3 regions of the Streptomyces sp. NPDC019531 genome follow, and region 1 is predicted to be linked to each of the others. Evidence: riboswitches for the same ligand, from Rfam matches in the RefSeq annotation. Region 1 holds a riboswitch; each other region holds the start of a gene.
The links. A riboswitch is a leader RNA that binds a small molecule or an ion and turns the genes downstream of it on or off. The one in region 1 is predicted to bind thiamine pyrophosphate.

Region 1 (3,268 bases):
AGAACTTCGGGCCGCACATGGAGCAGAAGTGGGCCGTCTTGGCCGGTTCGGCCGGGAGGGTCTCGTCGTGGAACTCACGGGCCGTGTCCGGGTCCAGGGCGAGGTTGAACTGGTCCTCCCACCGGAACTCGAAGCGGGCGTCGGAGAGGGCGTCGTCCCATTCCTGGGCGCCTGGGTGTCCCTTGGCGAGGTCGGCCGCGTGGGCCGCGATCTTATAGGTGATGACACCGGTCTTGACGTCGTCCCGGTTGGGCAGGCCCAGGTGCTCCTTGGGCGTGACGTAGCAGAGCATCGCGGTGCCCCACCAGGCGATCATCGCGGCGCCGATACCTGAGGTGATGTGGTCGTAGGCCGGCGCGATGTCGGTGGTCAGCGGGCCGAGCGTATAGAAGGGAGCTTCCTCACAGATCTCCTGCTGAAGCTCGATGTTCTCCTTGATCTTGTGCATCGGGACATGTCCCGGGCCCTCGATCATGGTCTGTACGTTGAAACGCTTCGCGATCGTGTTGAGTTCCCCGAGCGTGCGCAACTCCGCGAACTGCGCCTCGTCGTTGGCGTCCGCGATCGAACCGGGCCTGAGGCCGTCACCCAGCGAGTACGTGACGTCATAGGCGGCGAGGATCTCGCAGAGCTCCTCGAAGTTCTCGTAGAGGAACGACTCCTTGTGGTGTGCGAGGCACCAGGCCGCCATGATCGAGCCACCGCGCGAGACGATGCCCGTCTTGCGGTTGGCCGTCAGCGGTACGTACGGCAGCCGGACGCCCGCGTGGACCGTCATGTAGTCGACGCCCTGCTCGGCCTGCTCGATGACCGTGTCCTTGTAGATCTCCCAGGTCAGTTCCTCGGCGCGGCCGTCGACCTTCTCCAGCGCCTGGTAGAGCGGCACCGTGCCGATGGGGACGGGGGAGTTGCGCAGCACCCACTCGCGGGTGGTGTGGATGTTGCGGCCGGTGGACAGGTCCATGACCGTGTCGGCGCCCCAGCGGGTCGCCCAGGTCATCTTCTCGACCTCCTCCTCGATTGAGGAGGTGACCGCGGAGTTGCCGATGTTGGCGTTGACCTTCACCAGGAACCGCTTACCGATGATCATCGGCTCGATCTCCGGGTGGTTGACGTTCGCCGGGAGCACCGCACGGCCCGCAGCGATCTCCTCCCGGACCACCTCGGGTTCGACGCTCTCCCGGATGGCGACGTACTCCATCTCCGGTGTGATCTCACCGCGGCGGGCGTAAGCGAGCTGTGTGACCGCGTTGCCGTCGCGGCTGCGGCGCGGCTGGCGTGGCCGCCCCGGGAACACCGCGTCGAGGTTGCGCAGGCCACCGCGTGGTGAGGTGTGCTTGATCCCGTCGTCCTCGGGGCGCGAGGGACGGCCCGCGTACTCCTCGGTGTCGCCGCGGGCGATGATCCAGTTCTCCCGCAGCGGCACAAGGCCCCGGCGGACGTCCGTCTCGGTGAACGGATCGGTGTACGGGCCCGACGTGTCGTACAGCGTGACCGACTGCCCGTTGGTGAGGTGCACCTGGCGGACCGGCACCCGGAGATCGGGGCGCGAGCCCTCTGGGCCCGTCACGTACCCCTTGTGCCAGCCGATGGACGTCCCGGCCTCCTCGTCGATCTGCTCGGAGGCAGGCGTGCGCGCGTCCTTGATGGTCATGAGACCTACTCCCTACGCCGGCATTACCCGGTAACAGGTTCGGCGGTCGACGCAGCGGTTTCCGTCTGCCGACGTTTCGTGGGGAACGTCACTCACTTGACGTGATGTTCCACGTGAAACATCGCTGGGACGGAGGTCAGCGCCCTCTCAGCCCGGTGCTCCGAGCTCCCGCGTGTACAAAGTTGCCACCACGCTAGCGTCAATTCGGGCGCGGTGAACAGAGGGCCCCTGTCGTTCTTGCGATGATCGGTCGGTGACCACGACGCATCAGCCTCCGTACCCGCCCCCCGAGCCTCCGCGCCGTCCGGGCCCCGGAAACGGCCCCCGGCTTGGGCCCGGCAGTGGCTCCCCCAGTGGCCCCAGGGGTGGCGGCGCCGACGGCTGGCACGAGCACGAGCACAGCGGTGGGCACGGTTACGGCCACGAGCAGGACGCTGGTGGCGGTGGCTATGGCAGCGGTGACGACGGTGACGACAGCCGTCACGGCGGTCGTGGTGGAGGCGATGACAGCCACGGGCACGGACCCGGCGACGGGCCCGTGCATGCGAGCGGTCCCGGGTCCGGCGGCGGCGGTGGACCCGGCCACTCGCACGGTCACAGCCATAACCACGGCCCGGCGGCGCCCGTCTCCAAGCACCTGCGCAAGGTCATCGCGGCGATCCTGATCCCCTTCGGTGTGGCCGTCGTGGTGGGGCTCGCGGTGCTCTGGCCCGGTGGAGCTCCAGCACACGAACGGACCGGTGTCGGCTTCGACCGGCAGACCCAGCAGGCCACGGTCAGCAAGGTCGTGAGCGTCAGCTGCAAGTCGGTGAACGCCTCGGGGGAGACCCCGACCGGGGACACCTCCACCGCCGAGGGCTCCTCCGCCGAGCAGCAGGCGAACGGCACCTGCAAGAAGGCGACGATCCGGGTCGACACCGGCAAGGACAACGGCCGCACCTTCACGGAGATCGTCCAGCCGGACCAGTCGAGGCAGTTGCACGAGGGCGAGAAGGTCGTGGTCGCGTACGAGCCCTCCGCGCCCCGGGACTTGCAGTACTCGGTCACCGACGTGAATCGCAGGCTCCCGATGGGGCTGCTCGCCGGCATCTTCGCACTCGCCGTCGTGGTCGTCGGACGGCTGCGCGGAGTCATGGCGCTGGTCGCGCTGGCCATCAGCTTCATGGTGCTGAACTTCTTCATCCTGCCGGCGATCCTGCAGGGCTCGAACCCGCTGCTCGTGGCGGTGATCGGGGCGAGCGCCATCATGCTGATCGCCCTCTACCTGTGCCACGGTCTTTCGGCGAGAACCTCCGTGGCGGTCCTCGGCACGCTGATCTCCCTGGTGCTGATCGGCGTTCTCGGCTCGCAGTTCATCGGCTGGGCCGCGCTCACCGGCAACACGGACGACAACACCGGGCTCATCCATGGTCTGTATCCGTCGATCGACATGAGTGGTCTGCTGCTCGCCGGCGTCATCATCGGCTCGCTCGGTGTACTCGACGATGTGACGGTCACCCAGACCTCGGCGGTCTGGGAACTGCACGAGGCCAACCCGGCGATGGGCTGGCGCGGGCTGTACCGCGCCGGTATCCGGATCGGCCGCGACCACATCGCGTCCGTGGTCAACACGCT
Region 2 (3,268 bases), on a different contig from region 1:
GGTGGACCAGCAGGCGCTCGCCGTATCTCCCCGAGGGGAAGGAGGCGCAGTCGCCGACCGCGTAGACGTCCGGCACGGAGGTGCGCAGGCGGTCGTCGGCGACGACCTCACCATGCGCCCCGAGCTCGATGCCCGAACCGGCGAGCCACGCCGTGGCGGGCCGTGCGCCGATGCCGACCACGACGGCGCCCGCGGCCACCCGGGAGCCGTCGTCGAGGACGACCGCTCCGGGCTCGACGCGTGCCACGCGCGCGTGGGTGCGCAGCACGGCGCCGGCGTCGGCGTACCAGGAGGCCATCGGGGCGGCCACCTCGGCGGGCAGCGCGCCGGCGAGCGGCCGGTCGGCGGCTTCCACGACCGTCACCGCACAACCCGCCTCGCGCGCGGCGGTGGCGAACTCGGCACCGATCCAGCCCGCGCCGACGACCACGATGTCGTGCCGGCGGGCGAGCACGGGGCGCAGCTGCTCGGCGTCGTCCAGGGTGCGCAGCAGATGCACGCCGGGCACACCCTCGGTGCCGGGCAGCCGGATCGGTTCGGCCCCGGTGGCGAGGACCAGGACCTCGTACGGGAAGGGCCCGGCCCCGGTGTCCAGCTCGTGCGCTTCGGGGCGTACGCGCAGCACCTCACGGCCGAGCAGCAGTTCGATACCGAGGGCCTCGAAGTCCACGTCGAAGGCGGAGCCCTCGGCCTTCCCGAGCAGGACCGCCTTGGACAGCGGCGGCCGGTCGTACGGCTGATGGGGCTCCGCGCCGATCACGGTCACGGTGCCCTTGAAGCCCTGTTCGCGCAGGGCGACCGCGGTCTGCACGCCCGCCATGCCCGCGCCGACCACGACCACCCGCCGCTGTGCCCGCGTCTGCTCGCTCATTTGATCACCATAGTCAACTGACAATCAGTCAGTCAGGAGTCGTGCGGCGTGACCTGCTCCACAACGCTTGTCCCACTGCCGGGCTGCGACTCCCACTCCCATGTTTCCTCAAGCCGCACCCGGCCGTCCGCCAGCTCCACGACCGTCGCGACACAATGCCCTGAGGACGTCGTGCCGTCGCCCTTGAGCTGCACGTACCGGAAGTCGAGACGGTCCCCCGCGCGCGTGCCGACCAGATGTCCGCGTACGACGTCGCCGCCCGCGTACTCGGCCCAGATCTGCCCGTCCTCCTGGTGGTACGTGAACCGGGTCCGTGTACCCACCTGACCTGGGGCCTGGTCGGCCACCGGGGCGAGGACGAGGCCGTCGAGCGAGGGGGGCATGACGGAAGGCTCCCTTACAGAGGCGCGGAACGAAGGGCTAGGGTGGCCAACGTAGAGCACTCGCGGGAGCCCGGACGCACCGGGCTGAGAGGGAGGCTGGCGGCCTCCGACCGTACGAACCTGATCCGGGTCATGCCGGCGAAGGGAGGGGCTGGACGCCCATGTCCTCACGTACGTCAGACGTCCTCGTCGTAGGGGGCGGCATCATCGGCCTGGTCACGGCCTGGCGGGCCGCACAGCGCGGTCTCACCACGGCCGTCGTGGACCCGGAACCGGGCGGCGGAGCCGCCCAGGTGGCCGCCGGGATGCTGGCCGCGGTCACCGAACTGCACTACGGCGAGCAGACCCTGCTCGGTCTGAATCTCGCCTCGGCCCGGCGCTACCCGGACTTCGCGGCCGAGCTCACCGACCTGACCGGCCATGACCTCGGCTACCGCCGCTGCGGCACGCTCGCCGTCGCCCTGGATGCCGACGACCGCGCCCATCTGCGCGAACTGCACGCGCTGCAGCGGCAGTCGGGGCTGGAGTCGGAGTGGCTGTCCGGCCGGGAGTGCCGGCGCCTGGAGCCGATGCTCGCGCCGGGGGTGCGCGGCGGGCTGCGGGTGGACGGCGACCACCAGATCGATCCGCGGCGACTCACGCGCGCGTTGCTGGCCGCGTGCGAGCAGACGGGCGTGGCCTTCAACCGCGTGTGGGCCGAGCGCCTGCGTCTCGTACGGGACCGGGCCGCCGGGGTCACCACGACGGACGGCGACGAGCTGAGCGCGGACCACGTGGTGCTCGCCGCCGGGAGCCTCAGCGGCCGTCTGGAAGGGGTCCCGGAGGCCCTCCTGCCGCCCGTACGGCCCGTGAAGGGGCAGGTGCTGCGTCTGACGGTGCCTCAGCGCCACGCGCCCTTCCTGAGCCGCACCGTGCGGGCCGTCGTACGCGGCAGCCAGGTCTATCTGGTGCCGCGGGAAAACGGCGAGCTCGTGATCGGCGCGACCAGCGAGGAGCTGGGCTGGGACACGACGGTCACCGCGGGCGGGGTGTACGAGCTGCTGCGGGACGCACACGAGCTGGTCCCCGGGATCACCGAGCTGCCGCTCACGGAGACCCGCGCGGGACTGCGCCCGGGCTCCCCTGACAACGCCCCGCTGCTCGGCCCGACGGAACTGCCGGGCCTCCTGCTGGCCACCGGTCACTACCGCAACGGCGTACTGCTGACACCGGTCACCGGGGACGTCATGGCGCACGTCCTGACCACCGGTGAACTCCCGCAGGTGGCCCGCCCGTTCACCCCGAAGCGTTTCCTTCAGCGCGTGGAGCAGCCGGCATGAACATCTCCGTCAACGGGGAGTCGCGGGAGTTCGCTCCCGGAACGGCCCTCGACACCGTCGTGCGGGCGCTGACCCCGGCGCCCTCCGGGGTCGCCGCCGCGCTCAACGAGACCGTCGTCCCGCGCGCGCGATGGCAGGCGACCGCCCTCGCCGAGGGAGACCGCGTAGAAGTCCTCACCGCCGTCCAAGGAGGCTGACCCATGGCCGACGATCCCTTTGTCCTCGGCGGTACGACGTTCTCGTCCCGGCTGATCATGGGCACCGGCGGGGCGCCCAGCCTGGACGTGCTGGAGCGGGCGCTGATCGCCTCCGGTACCGAGCTGACGACGGTCGCGATGCGGCGCGTGGACCCCTCGGTGCACGGTTCGGTGCTGTCCGTCCTCGCCAGGCTCGGCATCCAGGTCCTGCCGAACACGGCCGGCTGCTTCACCGCCGGGGAGGCCGTCCTGACGGCCCGCCTCGCGCGTGAGGCGCTCGCTACCGAGGTGGTCAAGCTGGAGGTCATCGCCGACGAGCGCACGCTGCTGCCGGACCCCATAGAGCTCCTGGACGCGGCGGAGACCCTGGTCGACGACGGCTTCACGGTGCTGCCGTACACGAACGACGACCCTGTGCTGGCGCGCAAGCTGGAGGACGTGGGCTGCGCGGCGATCATGCCGCTCGGCTCCCCGATCGGCTCCGGGCTCGGCATCCGC
Region 3 (3,268 bases), on a different contig from region 1:
CCAGCAGCCCACCGCGCCCGACGAGCGCCAGGAAGGCCGTACCGACGACGACCGTCGGCAGCACGAAGGGGACGGTGACCACGGCCCGCAGGATCTGCTTGCCCGGGAAGTCGAAGCGGGCGAAGACATAGGCGCCGGGGAGCGCGACCAGGAGCGTGAGCGCGGTGGAGGCGAGCGCCTGCCAGGTGGTGAACCACAGGACGTGACGGATGTCGGGCTGGGTGAGGACATCGGCGATGCGCCCGAGCTGCCAGGTCCCGTCGACTTCGAGTCCCCGTGCGACGATGGCGGCCACGGGCCAGGCGAAGAAGACGGCGAAGAACGCGACGGGCACGGCCATGAGCCCGAGCCGCGCCGCCCCGTGGTGGAAAGGCTTGCGGGGCCTTACTTCAGTACGAGTGAGGTCCACGACTTGACCCAGTCGTCACGGTTGTCGGCGATCTTCGCCGGGTCCATGGTCTCGGGATCCTTGGCCTGCGGACCGTACTTCGTGAACTCGGCCGGCACCTGGGCGCCCTCGACGACCGGGTACACGAACATGTTGAGCGGCATGTCCTGCTGGAACTCCTTGGTGAGCAGGAAGTCCAGGAACGCCTTGCCGCCCTTGGTGTTCCCGGCGTTGCTGAGCAGCCCGGCGTACTCGATCTGCCGGAAGCAGGTGCCCTCGGCGACCCCGGTGGGAGCGGTCGTCGGCTTCGGGTCGGCGTAGATCACCTCGGCGGGCGGCGAGGAGGCGTACGACACGACGAGCGGCCGGTCGGCCTTCGCCTTCTTGCCCCCCGCGGAACCGGAGAACTCCTCGTTGTAGGCCTGCTCCCAGCCGTCGACGACCTTGACGCCGTTGGCCCTGAGCTTCTTCCAGTAGCCCTGCCAGCCGTCGTCGCCGTACTTCGCGGCACTCCCGAGGAGGAAACCGAGGCCCGGCGAGGAGGTGGAGGCGTTCTCGGTGACGAGGAGGTTCTTGTAGGCGGGCTTGATCAGATCGTCGTACGACGTCGGCGGCTGGAGCTTGTGCTCGGTGAACCAGGCCTTGTCGTAGTTGACGCAGATGTCGCCGGTGTCGACGGGCGTGACCTTGTTCCCGTCGACCCGGTACCCGGCCTTGATCCGATCGGCGCCCTTCGCCTCGTACGACTGGAAGAGTCCGTTGTCGAGCGCGCGGGAGAGCAGGGTGTTGTCGACGCCGAAGAAGACGTCGCCCTGCGGATTGTCCTTGGTGAGGATGGCCTTGTTGACGGCCTGCCCGGCGTCGCCGTCCTCCAGGACCTTGACCTGGTAGCCGGACTTCTTCTCGAAGTCGGCGAGAACGCTCTTGGAGACGGCCCACGAGTCGTGGCTGACGAGCGTGACGGTCTTGGAGCCGGAGCCCTCCGAGTCGGACGAGGACGACCCGCACGCGGACAGCGTGACCAGGCCGAGGCCGACGACGGCAGCAAGAAACTTCTTGTTGTTCACGGTGATGACCGAACTTCCTACCCAGAATGACCTGGGCGAGGTTCAGAGGGTCTGCGGCTCGATTGCCGCACTCTCAGCGCTGTGGCGCTCCCCTGTCGGATATGAAGGTGTACGTACGAGCTAAAGATTACCGCTCGGTGGCCGCCAGCTGACCACAGGCCCCGTCGATCTCCTGCCCACGGGTGTCCCGGACGGTCACCGGCACACCATGGGCGGCGATGGCCTCGACGAACGCCTTCTCGTCCTCGGGCCGGGAGGCGGTCCACTTCGACCCGGGCGTCGGGTTCAGCGGGATCAGATTCACATGCACGGGCTTGCCCCTGAGCAGACGACCGAGCCGGTCACCCCGCCACGCCTGGTCATTGATGTCCCGGATCAGCGCGTACTCGATGGACAGCCGACGCCCGCTCTTCTCGACGTACTCGAACCCGGCATCCAGCACCTCGCGCACCTTCCACCGCGTGTTCACGGGGACGAGGGTGTCGCGGAGCTCGTCGTCGGGGGCGTGCAGGGAGATCGCGAGCCGGCACTTGAACCCTTCGTCGGCGAACCGATGAATGGCGGGCACGAGGCCCACGGTCGACACGGTGATTCCCCGCTGCGACAGCCCCACCCCGTCAGGCGCGGGATCGGTGAGCGCGCGAATCGCCGTGGCGACCCGCTTGTAGTTGGCGAGCGGCTCGCCCATCCCCATGAAGACGATGTTGGAGAGCCGCGCGGGGCCACCGGGCACCTCTCCGTCCCTCAGCGCCCGCATCCCGTCGACGATCTGGTGGACGATCTCGGCAGTGGACAGATTCCTGTCCAGCCCCGCCTGCCCGGTCGCACAGAAGGGACAGTTCATCCCGCACCCGGCCTGCGAGCTGATGCACATGGTCACCCGGTCCGGGTACCGCATCAGCACCGACTCCACGAGCGTCCCGTCGAACAACCGCCACAGCGTCTTGCGCGTGGTCCCCTGGTCGGTCGACAGATGCCGTACGACGGTCATCAGCTCGGGAAGCAGCGCCTCCTGGAGCTTGCCGCGCGCACCGGCGGGGATGTCGGTCCACTCCGCCGGGTCGTGCGCGTACCGCGCGAAGTAGTGCTGCGAGAGCTGCTTGGCACGAAACGGCTTCTCCCCGATCCCGGCCACGACCTCCTTGCGCTCGGCAGGAGTGAGATCGGCAAGGTGCCGCGGCGGCTTCTTGGCTCCGCGGGGGGCGACGAAAGTGAGTTCTCCGGGCTTAGGCATAGCCGTACCAGTGTCGCAGATCATTCGGGGACCAGGTCCAGAAGATCCATGGGCCCGGTGGCCGCGGCCATCGGGCCCACGACCACGAAGAAGACCCCCGCCCTGGACAGGACGGGGGCCGAAACGGCCGTACAGGAAAGGCCGTACGAGCGAGGTCAGCCGGACCCCACGAACAGCACCAGCAGCAGCCACACCACCGGAGCCGTCGGCAGAAGGGAGTCCAGGCGGTCCATGATTCCGCCGTGGCCCGGCAGCAGTGTGCCCATGTCCTTGATGCCGAGGTCCCGCTTGATCATCGACTCGCCGAGGTCGCCCAGCGTCGCGCTGCCCGCGACCGCGAGGCCCAGGAGCAGGCCCTGCCACCACGTGCCGTCGTCGATCAGGAACTCCATGCACAGCGCGCCCGCCACCATCGCGAACGCCACCGCTCCGGCCAGGCCCTCACGGGTCTTGCCGGGGCTGATGCGCGGTGCGAGCTTGTGGGTGCCGAAGCGCCAGCCGACGGCGTACGCGCCGGTGTCACTGACCACGGTCAGCAGGAGGAACATGAGGACCCGGGCCGCCCCGTCCTCCGCCGTC

Region 2: another riboswitch for thiamine pyrophosphate. It lies ahead of thiO (glycine oxidase ThiO); the one in region 1 lies ahead of thiC (phosphomethylpyrimidine synthase ThiC).
Region 3: another riboswitch for thiamine pyrophosphate. It lies ahead of ACI2L1_RS04095 (thiamine ABC transporter substrate binding subunit); the one in region 1 lies ahead of thiC (phosphomethylpyrimidine synthase ThiC).

The regions. Positions count from the first base shown of each region.
Region 1 is NZ_JBJDQL010000003.1:338,569-341,836, reverse strand. Features, by position in the region: gene thiC (phosphomethylpyrimidine synthase ThiC) at 1-1,654, opposite strand, end outside; TPP riboswitch at 1,647-1,836, opposite strand; gene ACI2L1_RS05845 (YibE/F family protein) at 1,908-3,268, shown strand, end outside.
Region 2 is NZ_JBJDQL010000016.1:138,171-141,438, forward strand. Features, by position in the region: gene ACI2L1_RS20685 (NAD(P)/FAD-dependent oxidoreductase) at 1-871, opposite strand, end outside; gene ACI2L1_RS20690 (hypothetical protein) at 904-1,254, opposite strand; TPP riboswitch at 1,307-1,418, shown strand; gene thiO (glycine oxidase ThiO) at 1,416-2,573, shown strand; gene thiS (sulfur carrier protein ThiS) at 2,570-2,770, shown strand; gene ACI2L1_RS20705 (thiazole synthase) at 2,774-3,268, shown strand, end outside.
Region 3 is NZ_JBJDQL010000002.1:426,043-429,310, reverse strand. Features, by position in the region: gene ACI2L1_RS04100 (ABC transporter permease) at 1-340, opposite strand, end outside; gene ACI2L1_RS04095 (thiamine ABC transporter substrate binding subunit) at 385-1,455, opposite strand; TPP riboswitch at 1,452-1,559, opposite strand; gene rlmN (23S rRNA (adenine(2503)-C(2))-methyltransferase RlmN) at 1,583-2,689, opposite strand; gene ACI2L1_RS04085 (phosphatidate cytidylyltransferase) at 2,845-3,268, opposite strand, start outside.